4 regions of the Priestia sp. Y58 genome follow, and region 2 is predicted to be linked to each of the others. Evidence: predicted binding sites of a transcription regulator. Region 2 holds the regulator's gene; each other region holds the start of a gene.
The links. Region 2 encodes Rex, which represses fermentation and respiration genes when NADH is low (regulators of the CRP and FNR family bind a similar motif). Its sites were predicted from a motif close to TTGTGAAATATTTCACAA; they were not measured.
Positions count from the first base shown of each region.

Region 1: a site for Rex is predicted at 6,255-6,272, ahead of MMB68_RS24045 (L-lactate dehydrogenase). Genes of this name have one in related genera too.
Region 3: a site for Rex is predicted at 4,035-4,052, ahead of MMB68_RS20410 (DUF1641 domain-containing protein). Genes of this name have one in related genera too.
Region 4: a site for Rex is predicted at 3,715-3,732, ahead of nirB (nitrite reductase large subunit NirB). Genes of this name have one in related genera too.

Region 1 covers NZ_JAKWFL010000011.1:41,969-49,666, forward strand. The annotation lists gene MMB68_RS24020 (SET domain-containing protein) at 272-667, shown strand; gene MMB68_RS24025 (AI-2E family transporter) at 703-1,845, opposite strand; gene MMB68_RS24030 (hypothetical protein) at 1,973-2,242, shown strand; gene MMB68_RS24035 (IseA DL-endopeptidase inhibitor family protein) at 2,491-3,021, opposite strand; gene MMB68_RS24040 (lactate permease LctP family transporter) at 3,631-5,211, opposite strand; gene MMB68_RS24045 (L-lactate dehydrogenase) at 5,274-6,230, opposite strand; gene MMB68_RS24050 (cation diffusion facilitator family transporter) at 6,561-7,436, shown strand; gene MMB68_RS24055 (methyl-accepting chemotaxis protein) at 7,577-7,698, shown strand, end outside.
Region 2 covers NZ_JAKWFL010000019.1:11,281-18,978, forward strand. The annotation lists gene MMB68_RS27205 (CPBP family intramembrane glutamic endopeptidase) at 1-156, shown strand, start outside; gene MMB68_RS27210 (YdiK family protein) at 153-380, shown strand; gene tatC (twin-arginine translocase subunit TatC) at 407-1,162, opposite strand; gene tatA (twin-arginine translocase TatA/TatE family subunit) at 1,178-1,363, opposite strand; gene MMB68_RS27225 (redox-sensing transcriptional repressor Rex) at 1,417-2,055, opposite strand; gene MMB68_RS27230 (ABC-F family ATP-binding cassette domain-containing protein) at 2,514-4,448, shown strand; gene tsaD (tRNA (adenosine(37)-N6)-threonylcarbamoyltransferase complex transferase subunit TsaD) at 4,704-5,720, opposite strand; gene rimI (ribosomal protein S18-alanine N-acetyltransferase) at 5,717-6,166, opposite strand; gene tsaB (tRNA (adenosine(37)-N6)-threonylcarbamoyltransferase complex dimerization subunit type 1 TsaB) at 6,181-6,879, opposite strand; gene tsaE (tRNA (adenosine(37)-N6)-threonylcarbamoyltransferase complex ATPase subunit type 1 TsaE) at 6,876-7,346, opposite strand; tRNA gene MMB68_RS27255 (tRNA-Asp) at 7,567-7,642, opposite strand; tRNA gene MMB68_RS27260 (tRNA-Met) at 7,647-7,698, opposite strand, start outside.
Region 3 covers NZ_JAKWFL010000007.1:98,495-106,192, forward strand. The annotation lists gene MMB68_RS20395 (NAD-dependent malic enzyme) at 1-1,277, shown strand, start outside; gene MMB68_RS20400 (AEC family transporter) at 1,290-2,246, shown strand; gene MMB68_RS20405 (NAD(P)/FAD-dependent oxidoreductase) at 2,292-3,470, opposite strand; gene MMB68_RS20410 (DUF1641 domain-containing protein) at 3,504-3,956, opposite strand; gene MMB68_RS20415 (hypothetical protein) at 4,386-4,802, shown strand; gene MMB68_RS20420 (ammonium transporter) at 4,799-6,082, shown strand; gene MMB68_RS20425 (IDEAL domain-containing protein) at 6,217-6,414, shown strand; gene MMB68_RS20430 (hypothetical protein) at 6,712-6,990, shown strand; gene brnQ (branched-chain amino acid transport system II carrier protein) at 7,127-7,698, opposite strand, start outside.
Region 4 covers NZ_JAKWFL010000004.1:142,565-150,262, reverse strand. The annotation lists gene cobA (uroporphyrinogen-III C-methyltransferase) at 1-658, opposite strand, end outside; gene nirD (nitrite reductase small subunit NirD) at 730-1,056, opposite strand; gene nirB (nitrite reductase large subunit NirB) at 1,075-3,489, opposite strand; gene MMB68_RS14005 (SGNH/GDSL hydrolase family protein) at 3,932-4,678, opposite strand; gene MMB68_RS14000 (sigma-70 family RNA polymerase sigma factor) at 5,123-5,614, shown strand; gene MMB68_RS13995 (competence protein ComK) at 5,721-6,200, opposite strand; gene MMB68_RS13990 (GntT/GntP/DsdX family permease) at 6,340-7,698, opposite strand.

The sequences.
Region 1 (7,698 bases), on a different contig from region 2:
CAGCATAAACGATTATATCACAGAGAAAAACGATTTTTCACATGTTGAATGGCTCAAAAAAGCGCTATGCGCAAGGTCATTGCTTTTCCATGTCTAAAATAAAATCAAATTGCGTATTTCTAACAAGGTAAGTGCTTACACAAGTGTGCATGATAAGCGCTCTTTCAGCTTATATTCAAGTGGTTATGAAAAACAGTTGATTTCCCCATTAGAAACTGTCAAGCTTAAGGAAGAAAAAAATCTTAGAGGAAAGAATATATAGGTGACGAATATGATCGAAATAAAAGCGTCTGCGATAAGCGACGGAGAATTTAACAGAGGTGTATTTGCTAAGCAAGATATTAAAAAAGGAACGCTTATTCACGAAGCCCCTGTTATCGCTTATCCTAATAAAGAGCATGATTTTATTGAGAAAACAACACTAGCGGATTATGCTTTTGAATATGGAGTGAATCATACGGCTATTCTTTTGGGATACGGTATGCTGTTTAATCACTCGTATACACCCAATGCTACGTATGAAATTAATTTTGACAATCATACCTTTGATTTTTATGCATATACGGATATCCAAGCAGGAGAAGAAATTCTCATCAACTATAATGGAGATGAAGATGATCAAGAGCTCCTTTGGTTTGATCGTGAAGATGAAGAAGAGCAAAAGTAAAAAGTTAAGCCCATCGATTTTCGATGGGCTTTTTATTATGCTTTTTTATCTGGATACATAGTAGAATTCAAACGGATAAATTGGTAAATATGCGTAATAATAACTTTTAAAACGGCATATCCAGGGACGGCTAAAATGATACCGATGATTCCGAATAAGTTTCCGGCGGTTAGAATGACAAAAATGACTGTAATCGGGTGAATGTCTAGGCTTCTTCCCATAATTTGCGGAGATATTACTTTACCTTCAAGCAATTGAACAACTGCCCAGACAATGGCTAGTTTTACAAGCATGAAAGGAGAGGTAATAAACGCAATAATAATGGCTGGGATAATGGCGATAATAGGACCAAGGTAAGGCACAACGTTGGTTACCATGGCGATAATCGCTAGAAGTAATGCATAATCTAACCCAATAATCAGATAGCCAATGAAAAGCAGTACACCTATACAAATCGCAACAAAAATTTGCCCGCGAATATATGCGCTTAATGCGTGGTTCATGTCGGCTAAAATGAATTTAGCTTCAGAACGAGATCGGTTTGGAAGCAGTTTTACAATATAATTAGGTAAGTTTTTCCCATCTTTTAATAAGTAAAAAAGAATAAAGGGTAAAACGGCAACCGATAATATAATTTCTGTAATGGTGCCGACAAAGTTTACAATACCGCTTGAAAATCCAGAAACATATTTACTCAAGTGTTTTGATGCATCTTTGGAAATCTTATCTAGGTCCGTGTTAGCCGACTGAAGACCTTGTTCGACATATCGGTTATTCGAAAGGTTCGTCACCGCATGCTGAACGTCATGCGTCAGCTCTGGGATATTATCAATAAGACGGTCAACTTGATTTTTTAGAGGCGGAATAACCGATGAAATAATAATGGCTAATGCGCCGATAATCACTATGTATAAAACAAGAATGGAAATAATTCGTTTTACACCTTTTCGTTCTAAAAAGTCAACAAGCGGATTAAATAAATAAAAGCAAATTCCTGCTAGGATAATCGGCAGTGCGATTGTTTTAATAAAAATAGAGATAGGAATTAAAATAAATCCGATTTTTGATAATGAAAAAATAGTCATGCTGAGAATAAAAATAATAATTGTATATACAACAAATTTATTATTTAAGATTTTTTCTCGGAAAAAAGTTCCTTTCTGAGGTCTAGGTTCCAAGCTGTTCAACTCCTTTTAAAAATAAATGTATAGTTATCATACCCTGATTTAGACTAATTTAAGAGGGTTTTTTACAAAGAAGTGTGCATACTAGTAGAAAATCTTCTAGAAAGAAGGGGTGAAATCATTGAAAGAAGACAAACAACCATCGTATGATGATTTCTCTACAGTAGAAAAAAGCCATGAGTATATAACCGCTGAAGAATTTCCAGACGGTCCTTTCGGCTCTCCTGTTAATCAAAAACTGGGGAAATCTACTTCATGGGAAGAAGGGCAGCGAACGTATAGCGCATTTAATTATGAAAACAAAAATCTTCATGAAAAAGCGCAAAGATTATTTCCAGGCGCGCATCCTGTACATGATAACCCAGAGGAACATGAACAAAATCCAAGTTAATGTCTTTATTATGCTCTGAATATATTGCCCTATCTTTTTGCTGAATTATGTTGACAATAAGCAATTTAGCCTGTAATATAAAACGTAACTTATCACTGTTTCTACAGGATTCGACAAAATTTGATTTACTTAAACTTGTGATCTCAACTTCTATTTACAGCTATTAGAGCGCTGTAAGTAGAAGTTTTATTTATGTTATCGATCAAAAAGAAAAAAGCAGGTCTGCTCAAGCAGGCCTGCTTTTTTTATTATTGAACAGCGTCAAATTTATTTACTTTCCACTGAGAATTAGATTTATAGAATGTGACAGTTCGTTTTACGCTGCCGCCATCTACAGTTGGAACTGTGAATTCATAAGAGCGAACTGTTGCTGTTTGATACACAAGCTTTGTTTTTGCTTTTGACCACTCTAACATGCTGAATCCGTCGCCGATTGGATGTGCAAGTTTGCCATTATATGTGATATAGCCGTAATTTGTTAATCCTTTTTCTACTGCACTATTTGTAAATGTCTCAGATAAGTAGCTTGATAGCTCAGCTTTTGTATCAAATTCAGGGCAAAGATACACGTACTCAGTTCCTTTATATTCAAATGTACGTTCTGTACATGGTTTGTTTTTATAACCGTGCAGAGCACTCCAGAAATGATTGCTGGCACTAGCTGCAATTTTGACAGCATTTGCATCCGTTAGTGTTGTAGATGTTGTTTGTGCTGTAACTCCAGTGCTTAGTGTAAAGAAAATAGCGATTGATGATAAAACTAGTCCAATTTTTTTCATTTCTAACTCACTCCTAGTTAATTAACCTTATTTATGTAACAATTATGTGTTTTATATTTCTTTTGTTACATTTATATTACAATAAATCTGTAATAAAAGAAAGTGTTTTGTCTTTTTTTCTTAAATTTTTTTAGTTTTTTGCTAGTTTCTAAAATAGATATAGTAAGGGAATTACCAGTTAAATGCTGATTTATCAACGTTTTCAGGCGTTCCTTTCTGCTTTTTAATCTTTTTGTTACAAAAGGATTGTTTGTAACAAAACTGTAATAAAAGAAACTTAATACCTTTACGATACAGAAAAATAAAGATAAAACGGTGAAAAAGTGAATGTGAAAACTGTTTTTTTCTTTTTTAGGCATATTTCTTTTGTCATTTTCAGCTTTTTAGTAGGGTAGATTAAGCGGAGGCGAAATGATGAAAGGCATTACACATAGTGAAAAAAGTGGAATAGCAGGTATGAAGTACAGAGATCTTCAGGAGATGCCCCCTCAAAGAGGAGAAATTCAGAATAAAAAAAGTCCCAAGCGCTAACTGGGGACTTTTTTATATAATCAAACGTTTGTTTAAATGAAAGAAACAAGGTAATAACAGTTTTTTAGCGCTTTTTTATCATAACCACCAAGCCAATAAAAAGGTAACAAATCCTCCTAGTATCAAAAATCCCATGCTGTATTTGAGCGTGTATTTAAACAGTTCACTTTCTTTTCCAGCCAGTCCCACTGCTCCGGCAGCGACGGCAATTGATTGAGGAGAAAGCATTTTAGCCATCACGCCGCCGGCAGTATTGGCCGCTACGAGAATAACTGGCAAGACATTAATTTGCTGAGCTGTAGTTAGCTGCAAGTTGCCGAACAGCGCATTATTTGATACGACAGACCCAGTTAGAAATACGCCAATCCAGCCAAGAAATGGAGATAAAAATGGAAAATAAGCAGCTGATGTAGCGAGCGCCAATCCAAGTGTAGAAGACTGTCCTGAATAATTTGAAATAAAAGCAAAAGCAATGACCATCATAATAGTAATAATAGGTTTTGATAATTCTTTTACGGTTTCTAAAAGAGTGGTCCATGCCACTTTTGGTGATACGTTAAGCAAGAAAACTGAAAGGACACAAGCGATAAGAATTGCTGTACCTGTTGCTGCAAATACGTCTATTTTTAAGATAGCAGCGTAAGGCGTAGGATTTTTTACTAAAGGCGCTGCTTTAATTACGTGATTGTGTAAAAATGGGACGTTAATAAGCAGGTTCATATGTTCAAGCATCGTTTTGACAAAAGAAATGCTCCAAGCCGTAACGAGTATCGTTAAGAGAATAAAAGGAGACCAAGCCTTTAAAATCTGTTTTGGTGACAGGCTGAAGCCTTTAGCTGCTGCCGGGCTTATTCGTTTAATATAAAAAGCAAGAGCAAGCAAACTCACAATAGAAGATGTGATATTTGGAAGTTCAGGGCCGATGTATGTAACAGTTAAATACTGTGTCAGTGCATAGGAAACGGCTGTGATGCTCGTTGCTTTCCATACGTCTTTTAATCCTTTTATCCCATCCATAATAAAGACAAGTAAAAAAGGGATAAGAAAAGAAATAATCGGAAGCTGCGTGCCAAGAAAATGAGCAATTTCTTTTGGATCTATGCCAGATACTTGTCCTGCGACAATTACAGGAATCCCCATGGCGCCAAACGCTCCTGAAGCTGTATTAGCAATTAAACATAGCGCTGCTGCTTTTAACGGCTTGAACCCAAGTCCAACTAGAAGCGCTGCTGTAATGGCAATCGGAGCTCCAAATCCCGCTGCCCCTTCTAAAAAAGCATTAAAGGAAAAAGCAACAAGCAGCATTTGCAAGCGGGGGTCATCGGTTATTGAAATAATAGATTGTCTGATGGTAGTAAACTGTCCGCTTTTGACAGTTAGCTTGTATAAGAACACCGCTCCGATAATAATATAGCTGATGGGCCAAAGTGCATACAGAAACCCATAGCCTGTGGCTCCTAAAACCATTGAGGCAGGCATATCATAAAAATAAATAGCAATAATCATAGAAAGAAGCACCGTAATACCGGCAGCAATATGTCCTTTTAATTTCAAAAGAGTTAAAGCAATAAAGAAAAAGATAATGGGGATGAGTGCAATTAGTGCAGAAAGCCAAATATTATCTAACGGATTATATACCTGAGTCCACGTCATATTCATACACCTCTACTACATATTTAAAACAAGGGAGCGGGGGAGTCCCCCGCAAAAATCTTTAGATGTTATACAAAAGCTCTGTCGCGAGTTTGCTTAAGAATGCTAGCAGAGTGCTCTAGCTGCTGCTGTTCGTGAGGAGTTAAATTCAATTCAATAATTTGACGCACGCCGTTTTTATTAATGATAGCTGGCACGCCGATATACACATCAGAAATACCGTATTGCCCTTCTAATAAAGCAGATACCGTTAAAATAGAGTTCTCATCATCTAAAATAGCCTTGGTAATGCGTACAAGCCCCATTGCAATTCCGTAATAAGTCGCTCCTTTTCGATTAATAATATGGTAAGCCGCATCGCGGGTTTGTTCGAATAGATGCTGCATATCCGGTTCTTTTTCAATAGCGGCAGTATTGATAAAATGTTCAAGCTTCACACCGCCAATTTGCGCGTGGCTCCAAACAGGAAATTCCGTATCTCCATGTTCCCCCATAATATAAGCGTGGACGTTGCGAGAATCTACTTCGAAATAGTCGCTTAACAAGTAGCGGAAGCGAGCTGTGTCAAGAATCGTTCCTGAACCAATTACCCGTTCGTTTGGTAATCCTGATACTTTTTGTGTAACGTGTGCGAGAATATCAACTGGATTTGTTGCCACTAAAATGATGCCGTCAAATCCGCTGTTCATAATATCTTTTACAATGCATTCAAAAATTTTAACATTTTTTTCAACTAGATCTAAGCGTGTTTCCCCTGGAGCTTGATTAGCGCCCGCTGTAATAACTACTAAATCAGCGTCAGCACAGTCTTTATAATCTCCAGCCCAGATTTTCATCGGTGTGGCAAATGGCATTCCATGATTGATATCGCGTGCTTCGCCTTCTGCTTTTTCTTTGTTCATATCGATTAACACTAATTCATTGGCAATACCTTGATTCACCATTGAAAAAGCGTAGCTTGAGCCAACAAAACCAGTTCCGATAACGGCAACTTTTCGTGTTTTTGGTGTAAATTGTGTTTTCATTTGTATCATCCTTTGAATTTTATTTTGTGATGTTTTTCACAATATTAGTGTAACAAGAATAAATACCCTCGGCTGTGATAAAAATCACACCTTAAAAAATAGTAAACAATTTTACAGGGTGATTTAAAAAAAGGTTCTTCTACATGAAGTGCCACATTTAGAAAGATCTTAAACGTTTAAAGTGTTGAGTAAAGGCAACTTGTTTTGCAGAAAGCTAAAGAGTTTAACATTCTCTATTTGTATGTTAACAGCCAATAATGTTTCTATAGACCCACACGAAATCCATTTGTTACACTAAGTTTGCTTATTTTTAATAAAGGAGTTGAAGGGATGGAGAACTACTATGAGCAAGCCCAAAAAGGCGCTTGGGTTAGTATCTTATCATATATCTTTTTATCGGCATGTAAACTTATTATCGCGGGTATCACCGCTTCCTCTGCATTAAAAGCCGACGGTCTTAATAATGTTACAGATATTATTGCATCAATTGCCGTCTTAATCGGCTTAAAGATTTCTAAAAAACCTCGCGATAATGATCATCCCTATGGACATTCCAGAGCGGAACATATCTCTTCACTTATTGCTTCTTTTATCATGATGGTCATCGGACTAGAAGTATTGGTCGATGCGGGTCAGTCATTATTTATGGACAAATCTGAAGCGCCTAATTTACTGGCTGCTTGGGTAGGTCTTGGAGCGGCTGCTGTTATGGGGGGTGTCTACCGATATAATATTAAGCTTGCTAAAAAACTTGATAGCCAGTCTTTATATGCGGTTGCTAAAGATAATTTGTCTGATGCACTTGTGAGTATAGGGGCTGTTGTGGGAATTTTCGGCTCACAATTCGGCTTGCCCTGGCTGGACGTGGTAGCTGCTTTTGTTGTGGGAATTATTATTTGTAAAACAGCCATCGAGATTTTTAAAGAAGCGGCTCATTCCTTAACGGACGGATTTGATGAAGAAAAGTTAGGGCACTACAAAGAAAGCATCGAGCTTGTAGAAGGTGTAAAAGAAGTAGAAGATGTGAAAGCGCGCAAGCTTGGTAATCAAGTCGTAATTGATGTAACTGTTAAAGTAGATCCCCATTTAAATGTTATCAAAAGCCATGAAATTGCTGATCAAATTGAACATATGATGAACGATGAGCATCAAATTAAAGATACGCTTGTTCATATTGAACCTGATGCATACGAAAAGCAAAAATAAAACCAGCACGTTCTTTCGTTATGAAAGGATGCGCTGGTTTTATTTTGCGGGAATTTGAAATAAATCACAAAAACTTCTTCAAAAATGAAAATGAAAAGCCGTTATTAGTAATATAAAGATTTTTGTAGAAGGGTGAGGGAATGAAGAGGTTAAGTGCAAAGCTCGTAGTATTTTTTAGTATTTTTATAGCTATTTTATTATTAGTTGTTTCAGGGGCTGTTTATCAATTTACCAAAACGCAAATAGAAAAAGATGTAGAAGT
Region 2 (7,698 bases):
TATGCAAGAACAAAACTAATTATTGTACCCATTATTGCTCACGTGTTGATGAATACAATCGTTATTTTATCTCAAACTATTTTTGCAGATAAAATTATAGAAATGCAAAAGCAAGCAGAACAAATGCAGTTTATTTTTGGAGGCATGTTTTTATGAAGAATATCCCTTTAACACGAGGGTTTATTTATATTATTATGGGGGTTTTATTCACCTACCTGGCTATTCAAAATGCTCAGGAAACCGTGTGGAATTTCCCCACAATCTTATTTGCACTCGTAGCCGCGTTCGATTTCAGATTTGCGGTTCGCATTTTTATCTTGCACTATAAAATTAAAAAGTTGCAGCAGCAATATAAAAATCAAGATGATTCATCTAAATAAAAAAACCACTGTTTCAGTGGTTTTTTTTACATACTAACATCTTCTCTTTCTTGCTCTGCCCTTGCCTTTAACACTTTGCGATACGAAATGCGGGAAATAATGATGCTGATTTCATACAAAATTAAGAGCGGCACTGTCACCATCATGTGCGAGAGCAATTCCGGTGGTGTAATAAGTGCGGCAATAACTAGCAGTACGAAATAGGCATACTTTCGAATTTGAGATAAAAACATAGGCGTGATAATTCCTAATCGCGTCAAAAACATGACGACAACAGGAAGCTGAAACAACAGCCCAAAAGGCAGTGTGAGCTGCATTAAAAAAGAAAAGTATTCATTAATGCCAATCACTTGGTTTACATTCAGCTCATCAGAAACGCGCGTCATAAAATCGACGACAAATGGAAACAACACAAAATAAGAAAAAGAGACACCGCCGATAAAGAGAAAAATGGAAACAGGAATATATCCAAGCGTTACCTTACGCTCTTTTTCATATAAACCAGGACTAATAAATGCCCAAAGTTGATACAGTGCAACAGGAGCTGCAAGTACACAGCCAATAATAACAGCAAACTGCATATAAATCTTAACTGGATCTGTTAGCCTAAATGCATTCATCGTTAAATTTTTTGCCTCATCAGCATGCTGTAAATAGACAATAACTTTATCCGCTATAAAAAAGCCGCCAATTGTGGCAATGACAAAGAAAAATAAAACAATTAAAATGCGTTTTCGCAGCTCTCCTATATGATCATATATTGACATTTCTTGTTCGGTCATACTATGATCACCCTTTTACTCTTTGTCATCTACTTGACGCTGTTTATCTTTTTCACGATCTTCTGATGCACCGCTAGCGGCATGCTTAAACTCTCTAAGCGTTTGCCCGACTGATCTTCCTAGCTCCGGTAACCGTTTCGGTCCAAAAATAAGCAGTGCTACAATCGCAATAATAATCCAACTGCCTGCTCCAATCCCCATATTCCCACTCTCCTTATTAATTTAGACTTAAGGAAATCGTAACACAGTCCATCTTATTCAACAGGATAATTTTTCAAAAAGTAGACAAGCGACTGTAATTCTACAGCCAGATCAATATGATGCAGTCGAATCTCATCCGGTACGTTTAAGCGTGCAGGAGTGAAGTTTAAAATCCCTTTAATTCCGCAATTCACTAAACGATCGGTAATTTGCTGAGCCACAGTGGCAGGAACGGTTAAAATCGCCACTGAGATATCATCACTCATATAATCTTCCAATTGGTCAAGGTGATAAACCGGCACGTCGCCTACTTTTGTACCGACTTTATCTTCTATCACATCAAAAGCGCACTCAATTTTGGTGTTATTATTTTTAATAAAATTATAATTTAAAAAGGCCGTTCCCAGATTCCCTACGCCAATAAGTGCTACTTTCGTTACTTCATCTTGGTCTAACGTTTTACGGAAAAATGTAAGTAAATAATTCACATTGTAGCCGTATCCCTTTTTCCCTAATGCTCCAAAGTAAGAAAAATCCCGGCGAATAGTAGCAGAATCAACTTTCACTGCCTCACTTAACTCCGCTGACGAAACACGCTGTTTACCAGAAGCATGCAAGTTTTTTAAAAAACGATAATAAAGCGGCAATCGTTTAGCCGTTGCTTGTGGTATTTTTAATTGTTCAGTGTTCACGTTGTACCCCCTCAGTTCATGTATGTCATTACTAACATTTTCAAGTCATATTGCATTACCTTTCACAAAGCCTCAACCGCTTTGAGGTAGCGCTTCCAATTCTCTCTCTTTTCTCTTGTTTTATATATACTCCGCTTCACACCCCGACGCCTTTTGTCTATCCAGCACTACTTAAAGTCGGTAGCTAGAACGAAGCAATTAGCCCTTCAAAGGATCCGTTTGTTAGTCATGACGGATTTTCTACATCCATCATATATAAGTTCAGAGATGCACTTATCTCTTATTTTAACATAGTATCCTGTATAAAATGTGCAGGTAAAATCATTTTATTTCATGAATCAAAACATTCGCTTCATCATTTGTTCTTGTCCCTCTGCAAATTACAAACGCTTGTAGGAAGAACTTGTAGTTGAAAATATGTTAAAATACACTATGGATATACTACTAGAGGTGAAAAAATGATTATTCTACAATTGAACGGTATTACAAAATACTATGGGGCAGAACCCATTTTATCGAATATAAAGTTAGAAGTACAATCAAAAGACCGCATTGCCCTAGTGGGACGAAACGGTGCTGGTAAATCAACTTTATTAAAAATTATTGCTGAGCAGCTTTCTTATGACAGCGGAGAAATTATTAAACCTAAAGGTGTTTCCATTGATTATATGGGACAAGATACAGTTCTTGAGTCAACACTCTCCATATGGGAAGAAATGATGACGGTCTTTGCTCCGTTAAAGAAGATGGAAAAAGAATTACGTACGCTTGAAACAAAGATGGGCGATCCAGACATTTTTAATGATTCAGTTCAATACGAAAAACTAACCAAAGAGTACGATCAGCTTCAAGTAACGTTCAAAGATTTAGGCGGCTATCAATATGAAGCGGATACACGATCTATTCTTCACGGTTTCCGTTTTTCAAACTTTGACTATAGCACCCCTATTTCCTCCTTGAGCGGTGGACAAAAAACGCGCTTGGCTCTTGCAAAACTGCTTTTAACAAAGCCAGACTTGCTTATTCTGGATGAGCCTACCAACCACTTAGATATTGAAACTTTAGCATGGCTGGAACAGTTTCTGCAAGGGTATGAAGGAGCTATTTTAATTGTTTCACACGATCGTTACTTCCTTGATAAGGTCGTAAATCAAGTGTATGAAGTCACACAAAAAACAACGGTCAAGTACACGGGCAACTACTCTAAATACCTTGTACAAAAAGCAGAGCGATATGAAAAAGAGTTGCGTCAGTACGAAAAGCAGCAAGATGAAGTCGCAAAACTAAATGATTTTATTCAGCGAAACATCGCCCGCGCATCGACTACAAAACGTGCGCAAAGCAGACGTAAGCAGCTCGATCGAATGGAGTTAATAAATCGACCTAACGAAGGCGAAAAATCAGCTAGTTTTTCGTTTGAAATTGAGCGTCAAAGCGGAAATGAAGTCTTAAACCTCGAAAACGTGTCCATCGGATATGATGAACACAAATACGTCGTCCAAGACGCAAACCTTCGGATTAAAAAAGGTGAAAGCCTTGCGTTGGTTGGCCCTAATGGAGTTGGGAAATCTACGTTATTAAAAGGTATTGTGGATAAACTAAGTTTCAAGACTGGAACCATTTCTTTTGGCTCAAACGTAATGGTTGGTTATTACGACCAAGAGCAAGCTAATTTAACGTCTAATAAAACCGTTTTAAATGAGCTTTGGGATGACTACCCATCCAAACCTGAGAAAGAAATTCGTACAGCGCTTGGAAATTTTCTGTTTTCAGGTGATGATGTACTGAAAATCGTTTCCACGCTTAGCGGTGGTGAAAAAGCACGTTTGGCTCTTGCGAAGCTTATGCTTCAAAAAGCTAATTTCTTAATTTTAGATGAACCTACTAACCATCTTGATTTAGATAGCAAACAAGTACTCGAAAATGCGTTAATCGATTACCCAGGAACTCTGTTATTTGTTTCACATGACCGTTATTTTATTAATCGTATTGCAAACAAAATAGCAGAGCTATCTCCTGAAGGGGTAGAAGAATTTCTTGGAGATTATGACTATTATGTAGAAAAGAAAGCAGAAATAGAGGAAATCAAAGAATTAGAAAATATAAAAGCAAACGAAGAACGCACGGTAAAAGTAGATAAACAGTCCTATAAACAAGATAAAGAACAAAAGAAATTGATGAGGCAGCGAACGCGCCGCATTGAAGAAATTGAAACTGAAGTAAACAAATTAGAAGCCGCACAAGCAGAGAATGAAGAACTTCTTTGTGACCCTGAAATTTATCAAAACCACGAAGAAGTATCAAGATTAAATGGTGAAAACGAAAAAATTTCTTCACAGTTATCCACATTAATGGAAGAGTGGGAAGAATTACAGCTTCTTCTAGAAGAATAGTCTATATTTTTTCGTATTTATTCATCCTATTTACTCGTTCGTACGCTTTAGAACAAGCTTTATCCACTCTGTGAATAAATAGTGGATATCTGTCTGATTTTCATAATTAAAACTTGTTAATAACAGGTCCGTGTACTGAGTGCACGGACTTTTCCACATAATTATCCACAGTTAATTCTAAATTTATTGAATATTGTTGATAAATTATTTTTATCCACAAAAAAAGACGAATGAGAACTAAATCTCATTCGTCTCTTACTCTTCCAAGTCTAAACCGGGGTTTGCGTTTAATGACATATCTGAACGTTTTCCTTGAGCAAATCGTACACTTGCTGCTGCTCCAATCATTGCGGCATTATCCGTGCATAGAGATAGCGGCGGGATAATAAGTTCAATGTTTGATAATGGTGCAAATGCCTCTTCTAGCGCTGCTCTAAGTCCTTTATTAGCAGCCACTCCTCCTGCTACTAACACTTGCTTAACGTTATATTCCTTTGCAGCTTTAACGGTTTTAGTTACTAACACATCAATAACACTCGCTTGAAAGCTAGCAGCAAGCGTTTGTGGAAGAATTTCTTCACCTTTTTGCTTCGCGTTGTGGACAGTGTTAATAACTGCTGATTTTAACCCACTGAAACTAAAATCATAGGATCCTTCTTCTAGCCAAGCACGCGGCAAATCAATTAATGGCTCTCCCTCATGTGCAAGGCGGTCGATATGCGGTCCGCCTGGATATGGAAGGTTTAACGTGCGGGCTACTTTATCGTAGGCTTCTCCTGCTGCATCATCTCTCGTTTCACCAATCACTTTAAACTGGCCGTGACTTTCCATGTATACAAGCTCCGTATGCCCTCCAGATACAACTAGCGATAAAAGGGGGAACTCTAATTTTTTGATTAGCTGATTCGCATAAATATGTCCTGCAATATGATGAACACCAATTAATGGCTTTTGATGTGCAAATGCTAGCGCTTTGGCTGCATTTACGCCAATAAGAAGTGCTCCCACAAGCCCTGGTCCTTCCGTTACAGCTATTGCATCAATATCTGCAAACGTCAAGTTCGCTTGATTTAAAGTTTCTTCAACTACCACCGTAATTTGTTCCACATGATGACGAGATGCAATTTCTGGTACGACACCGCCAAATCGTTTATGACTTTCTATTTGAGAGGCCACCACATTGGCTACAATTTCATGACCGTTTCGAATCACGGCTGCTGCTGTCTCATCACAGCTTGTTTCTAATGCTAAAATTAATTGATTTTCACTCATAAATTCACCCACATAACTAATGCATCCTCATTGTTATCAGAATAATAATTCTTACGAATACCTCCAGGTTTAAAACCTAGCTTTTGATACAATGATTGTGCAATATGATTAGATACCCTAACTTCTAATGTCATTGACGTAGCACCTAGTTTTCGAAGAACGTCCATTACGTTGCGCAGCAGCAATTCACCGAGTCCCTTACCTCGGTAGTCTGGCAATAGCGCAATGTTGGTTACATGTGCTTCGTCGATAACAATCCACGTTCCGCAATACCCAATAATATTTTCTCCTTCTTCCATCACAATGTAAGTTGAAAATTGATTATTGGTTAACTCATTTTGAAACGCTTCTGAACTCCAAGGTGTCGTAAAAGACTTCTCTTCGATTTTCACTACTTGATCAATATCTTTAACTTCCATTAAACGAAACTTAATTGTTAGTTTCATGTTTATACCTTCTTTTATCCTTTTTGCTGTGAAGCAAGCCAGTTGGCTTCGGCTTCAGCTAAACGAATGTAGTTCGGAACAAAAGTATGCACAGACTGCGGCTCTTTCTTCATTCCTAAGAAAGCCAATTCACTTGGTCTTGGATTAAACTGCTGAACATGGGCAAATACAGCTTGTTCACCCAACACTTCTTTTAACGCCTCTTCATGCATAGGAAGATCATTGCCTATGAATAAAATAGGTTTGTTGTATGACTTTAAATGTTCCGCCCAGTCTTTATTAATAACAAGTCGATCACTTTCAACTTCTAGAAGACCTCGTTCGTTATTCCATTCGTATAGTCCTGTATAAAGCTGTTGACGGCGCGCATCAAATAACGGAGCAATATATCCATCAAAATAGCGACCGTTTGCTGCTAGTGCCTCAAGGCTAGATACACCTATTAAAGGAATATTTAAAGTCCAAGCAAGTGTCTTAGCAATGGTAACGCCAATGCGTACACCTGTATAAGATCCTGGACCGTGTGCCACTACAATACGGTCTAGCTCGCTTGGCGCAATATCACAATCCTTTAACAAAGATTCCACAGCGTTCATCACACGAACAGAGTGGTTCTTTTTTAGATTCGTAATAATTTCTCCAATTACTTTGTTTTCTTCAACGACAGCAACACCCATGACAAAATTGGATGTATCAATGGCTAACATTTTCATCTTTTAAAAAGCTCCTTACATATTTCAACGTACCGACTGCCTATCGCTTTTACAAGGATTTTACGAGTCGTTTCGTTTTCATGGTAAATATTGATTTGAATATATTCATTAGGAAGCTGCTCTTCAATCAGATGAGCCCACTCCACGACCGTCACGCCATCTCCTTCAAAATACTCATCAAACCCTAGGTCTTCAAATTCATCCCCTAGACGGTACACATCCATATGATAAAGAGGAAGGCGACCGCTTTTGTATTCTTTAATGATCGTAAATGTCGGGCTATTCACATTGCGTTCAATTCCTAATCCTTTAGCTAAACTTTTTGTGAATGTTGTCTTTCCAGCTCCCAAATCGCCTTCAAGCAGCAGCACGTCACCAGCTTCTAATAAAGTTGCTAGACGAGCAGCCAGCTGATTAGTTTCATCAGGAGACGTAGACATAAACGTAAATTCGTTAATCTCTGTCATTCATTCAGAACCTCATTTCAATCTGTATATATATATTGTAAACGTTGTGGACTATACATATCCAGTAAGAAATCCAACAATCTTTAACATCACAATTCTATGAAGAAATTTCTTTGTATATAAAAAATTCCTTAGGATTGCTCCTAAGGACGGTAAAGTTTTATATAAAAATGGTTCAAACAATAAAAAAGACGAAACACATTGTTTCGTTTCTAAAACATGGCGGTCCCGACGGGAATCGAACCCGCGATCTCCTGCGTGACAGGCAGGCATGTTAACCGCTACACCACGGGACCATGTTGGTTGCGGGGACAGGATTTGAACCTGCGACCTTCGGGTTATGAGCCCGACG
Region 3 (7,698 bases), on a different contig from region 2:
TAGGACTCGACGGCGAAGATATTGATTTGCTTGTTGTAACGGATTCAGAAAGTATTCTCGGCATCGGGGACTGGGGTGTAGGAGGGATAAATATTGCAGTTGGAAAGTTAGCGGTCTACACAGCTGCAGCAGGAATTGACCCAAGCCGCGTACTGCCTGTTGTTCTTGACATGGGGACCAATAACAAAAAGCTTCTTGAAGATCCTTTGTATTTAGGAAATCGTCATGAACGAGTAAAAGGAGAAGACTATAATCGTTTTATCGCTCAATTTGTAAAAGAAATAACGGCCAAGTTTCCTAAAGCGCTTCTTCATTGGGAGGATCTTGGGAATATTAACGCGCGTCACATTATGAAAGAATACGGCGATAAAATTTTAACGTTTAATGATGATATTCAAGGAACGGGAGTAATTACTCTTGCAGCCGTTTTAACAGCGGTGCGTATTACAGGAACGCCCCTAAAAGATCAGAGGGTTGTTGTATTTGGACCGGGATCTGCTGGAATTGGGAATGCTGATCGTATTCATAGTGCGATGATGCTTGAAGGGCTATCTGAAGAAGAAGCGTATGATCGTTTTTGGGCATATGATTACAGAGGTCTGTTAACCGAAGATATGGAAGATTTAGCTCCTTTTCAACAGCCGTATGTTCGCCAAAATGAAGAGATTAAAGAATGGGAAAAAGACGATGAAAATAAAATTTCACTGTTAGAGCTTGTCAAGCAAGTGAAGCCAACGATTTTAATTGGAACGTCAGGCGTCACGGATGCTTTTACCGAAGAAATTATTAAAGAAATGGCAAAACATGTAGAGCGCCCGGTGATTATGCCTCTTTCAAACCCAACTAAACTTGCTGAAGCTGTTCCGGAAAATATTATAAAATGGACGGAAGGAAAAGCCCTTATTGCAACGGGGAGTCCATTTGAACCCGTTGAATATAACGGGCACACTTATGAAATTGGACAGGCTAATAATGCGTTTGTGTTTCCGGGTCTTGGTTTAGGTACAATTGTGGTTTGCGCTCAAAAGTTTACTGAATCTATGTTTGCAGAAGCAGCCAATGCAGTAGCGCGTATAGCAGAAACAGATACAAAAGGAGATACGCTTCTTCCCAACATTAAAGATCTTCAAAAAGTATCAAAGGCGGTTGCTGTAGCAGTTGCCGATGCTGCTGTAAAAGATAACGTAGCAACTGTTATCGAACAAAATGTAACTAAACTTGTAGAAGCAGCGGTATGGCAGCCTGTTTATAGACCGGTTAAGGCAAAAAATGAATGAGGTGAATGATAAATGAGCATAGGTCAAATTTTTCTCATTCTCGCGCCTATCTTTTTTGTCATTTTGCTTGGTTATTTAGCAGGGCACTTTAAAAAATTTGATAAGCAAACGTCTAAGGGGCTCAACACATTAGTAACGAAGTTTGCGCTTCCTGCACACCTATTTGTAGGTGTAACGACAACGCCAAGAAAAACACTCATAGACGAATGGCCGTTTTTAGTAGCGCTGATTTTAGGAATCGTCGGGTTTTACCTCATTATATTGCTCGTCGTGAAGTATGCAGGGAAGCATACGTTAACTTCTTCTTCTATGTTTGCCCTAAACTCAGCTCAGCCAACGTTTGCTTTTATGGGCATTCCAGTACTCGGAGGATTGTTTGGTGCAGGCGCCGTAGCGATTCCAATTGCTATAACAGGAATAGTGGTAAACGCGATTTTAGATCCGCTGGCAACGATTTTAGGAACCGTTGGACAACGGGGGCGAAAAGAAGGGGAAGAGAAAACAAGTTTATTCAAAGTAACAGTTCATTCTATTTTGCATGGTCTATCTGAGCCTTTGGCATGTGTACCGTTAATTGGAGTGATTTTAACGCTTTGCGGCTTTCAGTCACCTAAACTTTTACAGGATATGCTTGATCAAATCGGAAGTATCACATCGGGAGCAGCTTTGTTTGCGGTAGGAGTAACGATTGGAATTGGAAAAATTAACTTCAGTAAAGGCGCGCTTGGGATCGCTGTCTTAAAAGTAGCGGTTCAACCCATCGTTATGCTCGGAATTGCAGTATGGATAGGATTGTCTTCAGATGAAGTGACAAAAGCTATTTTACTGGTAGCTTTTCCTGGGTCTGCTGTAGCTGCGATGATTGCTTTGCGGTTTGAAAGTTTGGAAAACGAAACCGCATCTGCTTTTGTCATTAGTGCTATTTTGTCGTTGATTACGCTGCCGCTTCTTATTTCTTGGCTTATGTAAATAAAAAAACGAAAGAGGAGAATTCCTCTTTCGTTTTAAGACGGATTAATAAGCTAATGCAAATAATCCTTTAATATGAGATAAGTAACGAACGTTACTTGCTTCTTTCATAAGTGATGCTGGTAAACCTTTTAATTGCGTTTTGTTTCCGCCGATTGTACCAATTGCATCTTTGCGTCCAAGACTTCCTAGTGTACCAGAGAAGACAGGAACGAATGATTCCATTGCTCCGCCGCGAATAGCTACTGCTAAGTTCACGCCTACAACTTCACCCATTTGCCAAGCTAATTGAGCAGTAGGTGGGTAAGGGCGACCTTCTGGACCCATTACAACCGCTGAGTCACCAGCAAGGAATACATCTTTATGAGATGTAGATTGTAAGAATTCATTTACAAGTGCACGACCGCGGTTTACTTCGATACCTGAGTTAGCAACTACAGAGTTACCTTGAACTCCGCCAGTCCATACCATTGTTTTTGTTTCAATTTTGCTGCCGTCTTTAAGTTCAACAGTTGTAGCATCCATTTTTGTTACAGGTGTACCAGTAACAAATGTAACGCCACGTTTTGTTAAGCTTGATTGAGCGCGCTCTACTAATTCAGCAGGGAAGCCTGGAAGAACTGTAGGAGCTGCTTCTACACAGTATAGAGAAATTTCTTTTGGATCAACACCGTGTTTTAGACATAGGCTTGGCATTAAGTCAGCGTATTCACCAACAAGTTCGATACCTGTTAATCCGCCACCGCCAACTACGATTGTACCGTCAGCTTTATTTTTTGTTTTGCTGTATTCAGCGATACAAGCTTCTACGTGCGCACGTAAACGGTTTGCATCATTTACTGATTTAAGAACGAAGCTGTGCTCTTCTAAACCAGGGATACCGAAGTAAGCAGTTTCACTACCTAAAGCTGTAACAAGGTAGTCGTAGCTTAATTTTGTACCATCTTCAAGAGATACTTCACGTTGATCTGGTGAGATTTCTTTTACCGTTGCAATTTTTAAATCAACGTTGTAGTTTTTAAGTAATTTATCAAGTGGTAAAGCTACCGCTTGTTCAGAAACGCCGCCTACAGCTAGACGGTGTAATTCTGTAATGATTTGGTGAGTAGCAAAACGGTTCACTACTGTAATTTTTGCTTCATCCGCACTTAGGTGTTGGCGAGCTGTCATTGCAGTTAATAAACCACCGTAACCGCCGCCTAAAATTAAAATATGTTTTGACATAGTCGATCCTCCGTCCACACTTTTTAATGAAAATTATTTTTGTTTTTCGTTTGTAATGTCTAAATACGCTTGTGCAAAGCGGAATAGTTTTTGAGCTTGTGGATCTTTAAGCATGCGTAATAAACCGAATAAACCGATTGAATTAGAAGCATTTGCTTCTGCACGATCGTTTGCTTCGATTGCAGTAGCTGCAAGACCTTTTACTGTTCCTTCTACTGGCTCGATAAATTCTTTTACTCCACCAAGTAGATCTTCTTTTAATACGTCGTCAGTTAATAATGATTGCGCAACGTCGTAAGTTTTTGTAAGCACCGTTACCATTTCAGATAATTTTGGTAAATTATCTACAAGAACAGTAAGAGCTTCTTGTACTTCAGGCTTTAACAATTGATCTAACACATCCGCTTGACCTTTGTTAACTGCCGCTTCTGTTTGTACAGCAGCATTTTCCTCTGCAGCTGATTTTTGAATAGTTGATTGAGACATGAAAAGTCCTCCTTTGCTGGATACTGTTGCATATGTAGTTCCTAGTTATCTGCTAGACTTTCAAACTACATTGTGAAGTTGTGAAATCTTGCACATAATTCTATTTTAATTTTAATACGAGATAAAATCAACTCATTTCGTTGAAAAAATAAGTGAAGAACCTCGTAACCCTTTGTTTAATAAAAGTTTATAAAAAATAAAGCGAATAATTGCCTAGGTAAATAAAATTAAAATAGGGAACTAACATGATTCCTCTTCCTACGATAAAACAAATAACGTCATATTTCAACACATACGAACTTAATATTCTATAAGTATTAAAAAGATAGGGCGCATTTACTATTTAAAGAGTTTTCAAAAAATTACATTGACTTACTATGTTGTTCTACATATAATCAGAATATAACATCTTATGTAAGGAGATATAACATGGTTATAGTGGATGAACTTTATCATAATGTGGTCATTACATTGCCTCAATTAAAATTAATTGAATTTATAATGAAGTTAAAAGAAGCTAAAGCACAAGAAATAGAAGATATAAAAACGAAAATTAGTAAATACGAAGAGAAGAAACGTGCTGAAGAAGCTTGGTATCAATCACTATCACCGTTTCGTAAATTTTTTACCGGACGTCCTTTAAGTCAGCATCAAGCGGTCGAGTATATGGTATACGTAAAGGAACGCTTTAAAAAAATTGATCACCTTAAAGCACAAATGCGAGAACTTCATGAAGTTCTTGAATTAATAAAAGCAGAAAATGAAGAAACAAGTGAAATTACGCTTTCGCCTGCTATTGTACAAGAAATAAAACGATTAAAAAGCAGTGGAGGCGTTGGGATATGAGTGTTAATGAACTAAGTTTAGGTATAAATACAACGTGGGTTGTATTAACAGCAGCGATGATTTTGTTAATGGAAGGCGGCTTTGCCTTGCTAGAGGCAGGTTTTGTCCGCTATAAGAATAGCGTGAATATTATTATGAAAGTATTCGCTGATATTACAATAGGAACGCTTTGTTTCTATTTAATTGGGTTTGGATTAATGTACGGCGATGATTTAGGTGGAATCGTCGGTAAAAGCGGTTTTGCGCTCTCAGGTAATTTATCGCACCTTGACATTCCAATTGGGCTTGAAACGTTTTGGCTGTTTCAATGTGCGTTTGTTATTGCGGTCATTTCTATCGTTTCTGGAGCGGTGGCAGAACGAATTAATTTCCGCGCATATCTTTTATATGCGATTTTAATGACTACATTTATTTATCCTATAGCCGGACACTGGATTTGGGGAGGCGGATGGATTAGTAAGCTAGGGATGCTTGATTTTGCCGGTTCGGCAGTGATCCATGCTCTTGGCGGTTTTTCAGCTTTAGCAGCTGCAATCATGATTGGACCGAGAAAAGGGAAGTTCACGAAAAATGGAATTAGTTCTGTTTCTCTTCCAAGCAATTTGCCGCTTGCATCAGTGGGTGCTTTTTTATTATGGTTTGGATGGTTCGGGTTTAATGCAGGAAGTACGCTAAGTGCCACTGACGTTAGAATTGGTCACATTGCTATTGTCACAATGTTATCAGCAGCAGCAGGCGGAGCAGCTACTTTATTTTATACTTTATTTCGCTACAACCGTTCAGATGCACCTTCTGTAATAAATGGATCGCTTGCCGGACTGGTTGGCATTACGGCGGGGTGCGCTTTTGTTAACACACCATCTGCTATTTTTATTGGAGCTGTATCTGGCTTATTAATGATGGCAGCTACAAACTGGCTCGAAGCACGTCAAATCGACGATCCTGTAGGAGCTTTTCCTGTACACGCTGCTTCGGGAATATGGGGCACGTTGGCTGTGGGCTTGTTTTCTACAGACGGCGGTGTGTTTACAGGAGGAGGCTGGACGTTACTTGGCGTTCAACTTCTTGGGTTAATCGCTCTATGCGCTTGGGGATTTGTTACGACGTGGATAGGGTTAAAGGTTATTTCTTTGGTGGTTCCGCTTCGATCTACGGAAGAAGAAGAAGAAGTAGGCTTAGATATCAGCTACCACGGTATCATGGCAGCTCATCAAGCTCCTGAATTTATTGAATATGAAAACTACTATGCGGAAGTAAAAGAAAAAGCCGCAGATTCGTAATAAAAGGCCGCGCTTTATAACAAAAGGGCGGCCTTTTTATGTGGAAAAAAATAGATGTAAAATACTTGGTTTAAATGATTGAAAAGTCAGAATATTTGTGTTATATTATAAAAAAGCCAAGGAGTTGATTTCTTATGAAAAAGAATTTACTTAATTCACCGCAAAAATCCAACGGAAAGGTGCTTGATGCATTATTCGCTGAGATGATTTTAGATAAGGCGATTGCAGAATTTCGTAAAGCACAGCTAAAAGAAGAAATCGACCGCACGCTATTGATGAAAAATAAAGAAGAGTTTTTAAAACTCTCATCAGAACTTAAACAAATTTCTTAATTACTTACTATACTTCACACGCCATCTATTTTGGATGGCGTGTTTTATTTTTGAGACCTACTAAAAGGGATTAATTAGTAATAATTACGGACCTCCATGTACGCTTAATGGGTTTACGGGATCTCGAAACGGGGAAACCGTTCCAGAGTTCAAATTTGATAACTATTATCCACTATCAAACGGAGCGGAACTATATCAAGTGGTAAATGGGGAAGAAGTACTTGTAGCTACCTATGTGGCAGAAGAAAAACGATTTGTACCAGCGGTTGCTAACCCAATGTAAAGGACTGGTTTTTTGTGATTCGAAAAGGTTTGTATGCAGCATATAATGAACGAGATTACGAATGTTATGAAACGGAAAACGGGTGTGTAAAGCTAATTAGCTATGATGAAGGCGATGTAGCAAATGGATTCATTCCATACAATGACACGACTTTTACAAAAGAAGTTCCTCGTGATGCTGTTGAAGAAGTGTTTTTTATAGCTCCGTATGCTACTTATCAAAATGAAACGTTTGGTGTGTCAGATGCTTCTGATCGTCGAGTGCTTTTGACCACATCTGAAAGAAAAAGCTGATAAATATCATTTTCAACGAACGGATAAATATCTATACGAAAAACATGTGTTAAAAGAAGAAGTGAAGTTAATGGAGAAAAAAACTCCTTACTCATAAGACTCCATAATAAAAAGAGGATGCACTCGCATCCTCTTTTTATTTAATCAATTTTCTTGAAGTGTTTCTGTTTGTATTATCATTTGTGCGAAGGAAGGTAATGCCAAGACCGATTAATCCTCCTACAATAGCAGGAACTACCCAGCCGAGACCCACTCCATACATAGGTAGAATCGATGTAAACAGATCGTTTACTGCCGCAATTTTGAATCCAGCAGCATTTAAGCCATCAAATAAACTAACGATAAACGTGAACAGAAGGCTTACTTGGTAAACTTCAGAACGTCCTTTAAATAAAGGATGTAAGAATGTTAAAGCAATTAACACAATAGCTAACGGATAAATAGCTGTTAAGACTGGAACCGAAATAGCGATTAATTCCGTTAAACCAAAGTTTGCTACAACGGCGCTGAATGCTGATAAAATGACAGCAATCAACTTATAAGAAACCCTTGGAAACAGCTTATGGAAGAAAGATGAACAAGACGTTACAAGGCCTACACTTGTTGTTAAACAAGCAACGGTAATCATCAGACCTAAAAGAATTCCTCCGTAAGAGCCAAAGTAGTAATTTGATACTTCAGCCAAAACCGTACCTCCGTTATCAAGAC
Region 4 (7,698 bases), on a different contig from region 2:
CTACGCCTACGATAGTGCCAAGCGTACCTGTAACCGTGCGCTGATAAACCGACGTGCCTTGTTCAATAAGAGCGACCGGCGTATCTGCGCTTTTTCCGGCGTCTAAAAGCTGACGGCAAATATACGGCAAGTTTTTAACGCCCATATAGATCGCAAGCGTATCAACGCCTTTTGCTAAATGCTCCCAGCGAATACTTTCCGGCTTGCCGCTCAAGCAGTGTCCCGTCACAACGGCAAACGAACGGCTCAGCTCCCGATGCGTCACAGGGATTCCAGCATAGGCCGGTGCCGCGATGCCTGCTGTAATACCTGGAACGATTTCAAATGGAATTCCATGCTGAGCGAGCACTTCTGCTTCTTCCCCGCCTCTTCCGAAAATAAACGGATCTCCGCCTTTTAACCGGACGACGATGTTTCCTTTTCTTGCATAGAATACAAGCAAATCATGAATATCCTCTTGAGAAACGCAGTGATCACCAGGCTTTTTCCCGCAGTAGACGAGTTCGGCTCCTTCTTTTGCATACTGAAGAAGAACAGGGTTCACTAACCGGTCGTATAAAATAACATCTGCTTTTTCTAAACATTTGGCTGCTTTTATCGTTAGTAAATCTGGATCTCCTGGTCCGGCTCCTACAATGTACACTTTTCCTGTTCTCATTTTTGCTTCGCTCCTTTTAGTGTGTCCCCTTGAATTTTTGTGGCGCGTTGAAAATCAACGCGCCACGTTACTTATTCTTCAATTAAAAGATACAGCAAATCTCCTTCAACAGACGCTTCATACGTGTCTACACATCCGCTGTCAGGCTCTTGTACGTTGCCGTCATGCAAGCAAATTTTCCAGTCGTGCATCGGACAGAACACCGAGTCGCCGCTCACGATTCCTTCACTGAGCACCCCGCCTTTATGCGGACAGCGATTTTCAATTGCCCGTATTTTTCCGCTTGATAGCTTAAACACTGCAATTTCTTTTCCGTTTACTTTCACTGTTTTACCTAGGCTTACCGGAAAATCATGAATTGACCCTACGCATACTTTTGTAATGTTTTTATTCACCATCTTTATTTCCTCCCAGCTTTATGATGTGACAACTGTTTCAAACAGCTCTTTTTTCGTCTTTTTGCTTTCGACGATTTCTTTCCAAGGATCACGGTACGTAGATAACGCTTCGTCCATACGCATATTCAGTTCTCTTCTCGTCTCAGCGTCATCAAGCACTGATTGAATGTGCGAAAGTCCCATACGCTCAATCCATGCAGACGTACGCTCTAAGTAATTAGCCGTTTCTCGGTAATACTGCAAATAAGCTCCTGTAATGTCCATCAATTCTTCGTCTGTTTTTACTTTATACAATAAATCTCCGCCGCGAAGATGCGTACCTCCATTTCCGCCCACGTAAATTTCCCAGCCGCCGTCAATTCCAATAAAGCCAATATCTTTAATGCCTGACTCAGCACAGCTTCTCGGACAAGCAGATACAGCCATTTTCACTTTATGAGGCGTCCATAGTCCTTCAAATTTTTTCTCAAGCGCAATTCCAACACCCATTGAATCCTGCGTGCCAAAACGGCAAAACTGTTCGCCGACGCATGTTTTCACAGTCCGCAGCGACTTGCCGTACGCATAGCCAGAAGGCATATCTAACTCTTCCCATACGCTAGGCAAATCTTCTTTTTTAACACCAAACAAATCAAGACGCTGCCCACCCGTCACTTTTACGAGCGGAATTTCATATTTATCAACAACATCTGCAATTTTTCGTAAATCTTCTGCATTTGTAACGCCTCCGTACATGCGAGGAACAACAGAATACGTACCGTCTTTTTGAATATTTGCGTGCATGCGTTCATTCACAAATCGTGATTCGCGTTCATCAACGTATCCGGTTGGATTCACCATACCTAAATAATAGTTTAGCGCCGGACGGCATTTCGAACAGCCTTCTTCATTATTCCATCCGAGTACATTCATAACTTCACGCGTATGCGAAAGTCCTTTTGCTTTGATTTCTTCGACAACTTCATCTCGTGACAGAGTCGTACAGCCGCAAATCGCTTCTTTTTGAGCTGCCGCGTCAAAGTCAGCGCCAAGAGTATGCTGAAGCACTTCCGCTACAAGCGGTTTACATCCTCCGCAAGAGCGTGAGGCACTTGTACAAGCTTTGATTTCATCAACCGATGAGCATCCTTGCTTTTGGATAGCTTCCACAATCGTACCTTTTGTTACACCGTTACAGCCGCAAATAATATCATCCGCGCTCATACTTGCGACTAAGCTTTCACCCGCGTTACCGCCAGACGGCTGTAAAATCGACACTTTTGCGACATCGGATACATCTTCTTGCTTTTGAATCATTGAAAACAGTCGATTTCCGTCGCTGCTGTCTCCAAAAAGAACAGCTCCTACGATTTGATTCCCTCGCAAAACAAGCTTTTTATAAATGCCGTCTTGTTCATCGAACACTTTAATCGCTTTTTTCTCTTCATCTTCCGTGAAGTCGCCTGCCGAAAACACTTCAACACCTGATACTTTTAGCTGCGTTGATAAAACCGATCCTTCATAAGGCACTTTTTCTGCTCCGCAAATCGCTTTTGCTAATGCTTTTCCTTGTTCATACAAAGGTGCCACTAGTCCGTATACCATTCCTCTATGCTCCGCACATTCTCCAACCGCGTAGATGTTTGGAATATCCGTTTGCATATAGTCATTCACAACAATTCCTCGATTTACGTTAAGTCCCGCTTCTTTTGCAAGCTGAACATTTGGTTTAATTCCAACGGCCATCACGACTAAATCAGCTTCTAAAAACGTCCCGTCTTTAAAGGATAGCCCTTCAACTCGCTCATCGCCGACGATTTCCCCCGTTTGTTTTTCAAGCAAAAACTTCATACCTTGTTTTTCTAATTCGTTTTGAAGCAGTTTGCCGGCAGTTGGATCAAGCTGGCGTTCCATTAAATACGGAGCTAGATGAATCACAGATACGTCCATTCCTAAATTTAAAAGTCCGCGCGCCGCTTCTAATCCAAGCAGTCCGCCTCCAATAACCGCTGCTTTTTTATACTGCTGAGAAGCCTGCAGCATTTCATCCGTGTCTTTTATATCTCGAAAAGCCGTAACTCCTTTTTTATCAGACCCTGGAATCGGAAGAATAAAAGGAAGAGAGCCCGTTGCTAAAATTAACTCATCATACGATTCTACTCTGCCGCTGTTTGTCGCTACTTCTTTTTTTACTGAATCGATACTAGTAACCGTTTCGCCCGTATATAATGTAATATTGTTTTCTTGATACCAGTTCCAATCGTTTAACGTAATGTCTTCAACATTCGTATCTCCTTGCAGCACTTTTGATAGTAAAATACGATTATAGTTCGGATGCGGCTCGCTTCCGAAAATCGTAATTTCAAACGCTTCGTTTGAAACCTTCAATACTTCTTCAATCGCTCGAACTCCAGCCATTCCATTTCCAATCAATACGAGTTTCTTTTTTTGCATCTTCTATTCCTCCCCTGGCGTCTATACCTGCTTGTTTCAAAGATATATTTTCTATGCATCTTTAAAGATACATTTAAGATATATGAATTTTCTGAATCGTTCAACTTATGTGTTAGATTATCTAACACAGTTATGGTATGTATGCGATTCCATTGCTTTAACAGCAAGCAAAAAAAATAAGTGGTCTAATTACGTTTTAATTTGGATCATCCTTTTCATTTTATTTTGTGATGTTTTTCACAACATTAATTTAGCAAGAATAAATAACCTGAGCTATGATAAAAATCACTCCTATTAAAAATGAGCAATAGCTTCATAGTCTTTTTCTAAAGACTTGGGTTAGTATCTTGGCATCTATCCTTTTATCAGAACAAGGAAAAGTCATAATCTTATAAAACTATAAAAGACAAGCCCTCTTTCTTTTGAAAGAGGGCTTGTCTTTTTATTCTCCTGTAAACCAATTCACAACATATTCTCCCCACACCTCATTTCCTTTTTTCGTTAAATCACCGCTGTCTTTATTTATATACTCTCCTAAATGAAACGGCCAAATGAGCGAGTGATTCATATAATATACCCAGTTTGATTCAGAGACTCCCCTGATCGCTTCTACCCCTTCTTCATAGGACTCGGTTTGTGAAATATATGGCTGTGACGGCTGAATCATAAGGGTTTTTTTCAAGTCTTTGAGCTGATGAATCAGCTTGTCTGTATTTTCAAGCGTCTCATCTAGCGTAAGATGCTGATAGTCATTTTTAAGAGGTGCTTCAAACAGAATAATGTTTGGCTGAAGCTGATCAATTTGATCGGCAATATGTGAGGATAAAAGCTCATCCGTTGTTTGGCTGCCGTATGAAAAGGTTTTGACCGTAAATACATCACTTCCATATGTAGCTGCTAGCTCTTTTTTTAACTGCTGAGGCCACCCTGCTTTCTTTGCCGATGTGGCAACCACAAGAGTTAGAGGTTTTTTATTTGCAATAGATGACTCAATTTGCTTTGTAATAAAGTCCGGAAGATTTTTTGTATAAGCAGATACATCGGAAAACTGTTTTTCTTTATGTACAACAGCAGCTTTTACTTCACTTGCCTGCGCTTCCGTTTGCTCCTGCCAGTGCTGCGTCCCCGCATACATCACCGCCCCGCACAAAACAGCCGCCGCCACATTTACCCCAACCATCGCCTTCATTCAATCTCCCCTTTACCTGTTTTTCTTATAATATCAGCAACTTGCTTTCATAAAGAAGAACTCAAAATTAGTAGCTCCTGAGAATATACCCTCAAAGGTCCACCTATCCGGATGAGACCAGCCCGCAAGGGAGGGTCTCATCCGGATAGGTCTAGCAACTCTACCATCACCGCTCTTCCGTGATGGTAGAGTTGCTACATCGATATAAGAGTAATTATAGATTAGTAGAAATTGGAATGGGGGACCTTTCGTACGTAAAATCTCTACAAATACACGTATACTTCGCATATTTCCTAGCGAAACATGAAGTTTCCGGGGAAATTACGTCACGTTTCTTAAAAAGAAAACATAATGTACGTTCATTCGCACATGTGATCTTTCCCTTGTACAGTAGAGATACCGGCGGAATACAGCAAAAACGCGTTTTTGAAAAAGGAATGCTAGATGCCAAAAAGCTCGTTTGATCAAATCGCTTCATCTTTTCATCCATTAATTGTATCGATGATTAAAAAATTTCATATTTATAAAGACTACGACGAATATTATCAAATTGCGTTAATTGGTTTATGGAGAGCGTATCAAAAATTTGATGAAAGCAAAGGCTCTTTTTCCGCTTATGCCTACACAACCGTGCGCGGTACGATTCTTTCTCATCTAAAAGGCACCATTTTATACGAAGAACGTGAAACACCGGCTGAGCAAAACCTGCTTTCACTGAACGAAGATCCCGCTCTTCCCGTTCCGCTAGAAAGTGAAATCATCGAGCAGCATATCGAACATTTAACAGGAAGAGAAAAAATCTATGTACTCGAACATCTGCTAGAAGGCTACTCGTATAAAGATATTGCCTACAAATACGGAGTCTCCACGGGAGCCGTTAAAAACTGGGGAAAAGCAGCTCGCAAAAAGCTAAAAGCCTCGCTTCTTCAGGAATAAAAAAAGGAGGAAGCTTATTTTAAGCTTCCTCCTTTAGTACATATGTGTAGTCCCATGCAACCGATTGTTCATATGTAGGACAAGTTCGTTTGATAAATCGAACGAACTACGCTAAAAAAAGCGGACTTTCTAAACAATAATTGCGAATAACAGCCGCTCTGGCCAGCTTTTTTTCTAAACTATAATAAGAAAGCTTCACTGGAATGAACGTTCCATCTTTGAAGTGAATTAGCATGGAGGTTGGATCAACTGTAGCAAGCGTGTGTGAAGTATGAACATGAGAGGCAAAAATCCAAGCGCAGCCATAGTCATTTGGCGAAGATGTCGGAAACGCAATGATGGCTTGTGAACGATTAATAACAAGCGGCGTAAGCTGTTTGTACGGAAACATTTTTCGAACGGCGGCAATCGATCCCTTAAACGTACTTAATTCTCGAATGCACGCTTCTTCTAATAATTGCTTACACGTCTTGCTTAGCATGTATTCTCCTGCTTCATCCAGCACCTTCGTTCGGTGCACAGGATCGTTCACTGGAATTAATGCTTTTGTCGTCAAACCAATTTGATACTTTTCATCATTTGTCATACATCTACCCCCTTTGCTACTTTATAACTATTCTATACTATCGAAACGGGAAAAATCTAGTCTTTTTTTCTCATTATTTGAAATATTTTGAATATATTTCATATCCAAAGAAAAAAGCGCTGAAGCCAGCGCTTTTCTTTTAAATAAAAATGTCTAAAATAAGAACCATTGCAAACGCTGCAAATGATAGAATCGTTTCCATCACTGTCCACGTTTTTAACGTTTGGGCTACTGACATGTTAAAGAATTCTTTGATTAACCAGAAGCCAGAATCATTTACGTGCGATAGCATCACAGAACCTGCGCCTGTTGCCAGTACTAGCAGCTCTGGGCTTACGTTTGGCATCGTTGCTGCAATTGGTGCTACAATACCTGCTGCTGTTGTCATTGCTACTGTTGCTGAGCCAACTGCTGCACGAATTAAGCCTGCAATCACAAACGCTAGCACGATAGGAGAAAGATGTGCATCTTGAGCAAATCCTGCAATCGCGTCACCTACACCGCTTGCTGTTAAAATTTTGTTAAAACCGCCGCCTGCACCGATGATTAGAATAATCGAAGCAACAGGTCCAAGACATTCATTTGTGAATTTTAATAAATCATCTTTGTTGTACCCTCTTGCAAAACCGAACGAATAAAAAGCAAACACTAGCGAAATTAACAGCGCTACGATTGGACTTCCGATAAAGTTTGTTACGTAGCGAATCGTACTTGTTTCTGGATAAACAAACCCAGTGATCGTTGCTAAAAGCATTAATAGTACCGGTAGTAAAATCGTGAATAACGTAATTCCGAAGCCAGGAAGATCTTTATGCTTTGACTCTGTGAACTGCTCCATAATTTCACCCGTTGGCTCTACGTGAACACGGCGTGAAATGAACGATCCGTAAATCGGACCCGCCACTGCTGCAGCTGGAAATGCAACAACTAATGAATACAAAATCGTTTTACCTAAATCTGCTTTAAAGATATCCACCGCTAGCATCGCTGCCGGATGCGGAGGTACTAAACTGTGAACAACGGCTAAACCGGCAATTAATGATAAACCAATTTTAATAAGTGACGTACCCGTATGCTTGGCAATTACAAACACAAGCGGAATTAATAACACAACGCCAACTTGGAAAAAGACCGGGATACCGCAAATAACGGCTACAACCATCATCGCCCAGTGTACGTTCTTTTCACCAAATACTTTAATTAACGTGCGGGCAATACGCTCGGCTCCGCCTGACTCTGCCATCATTTTACCTAACATCGTTCCAAGACCAAGAACAATCGCGATAAACCCTAAGACGCTCGCTACTCCTTCTTGGAAAGCCGTTACGATATCAGGCAGCTTCATTCCTGAAATAAGACCCATAAACAAAGCCGCAACAATCAGTGCTACGAACGGATTTGTTTTAAATTTGGCAATTAAAAAGATCAGTCCGACAATCGATACAATCGCATACAGCAAAAGACTTGCTTCATGACTTAATCCGAATACTGAATTCAT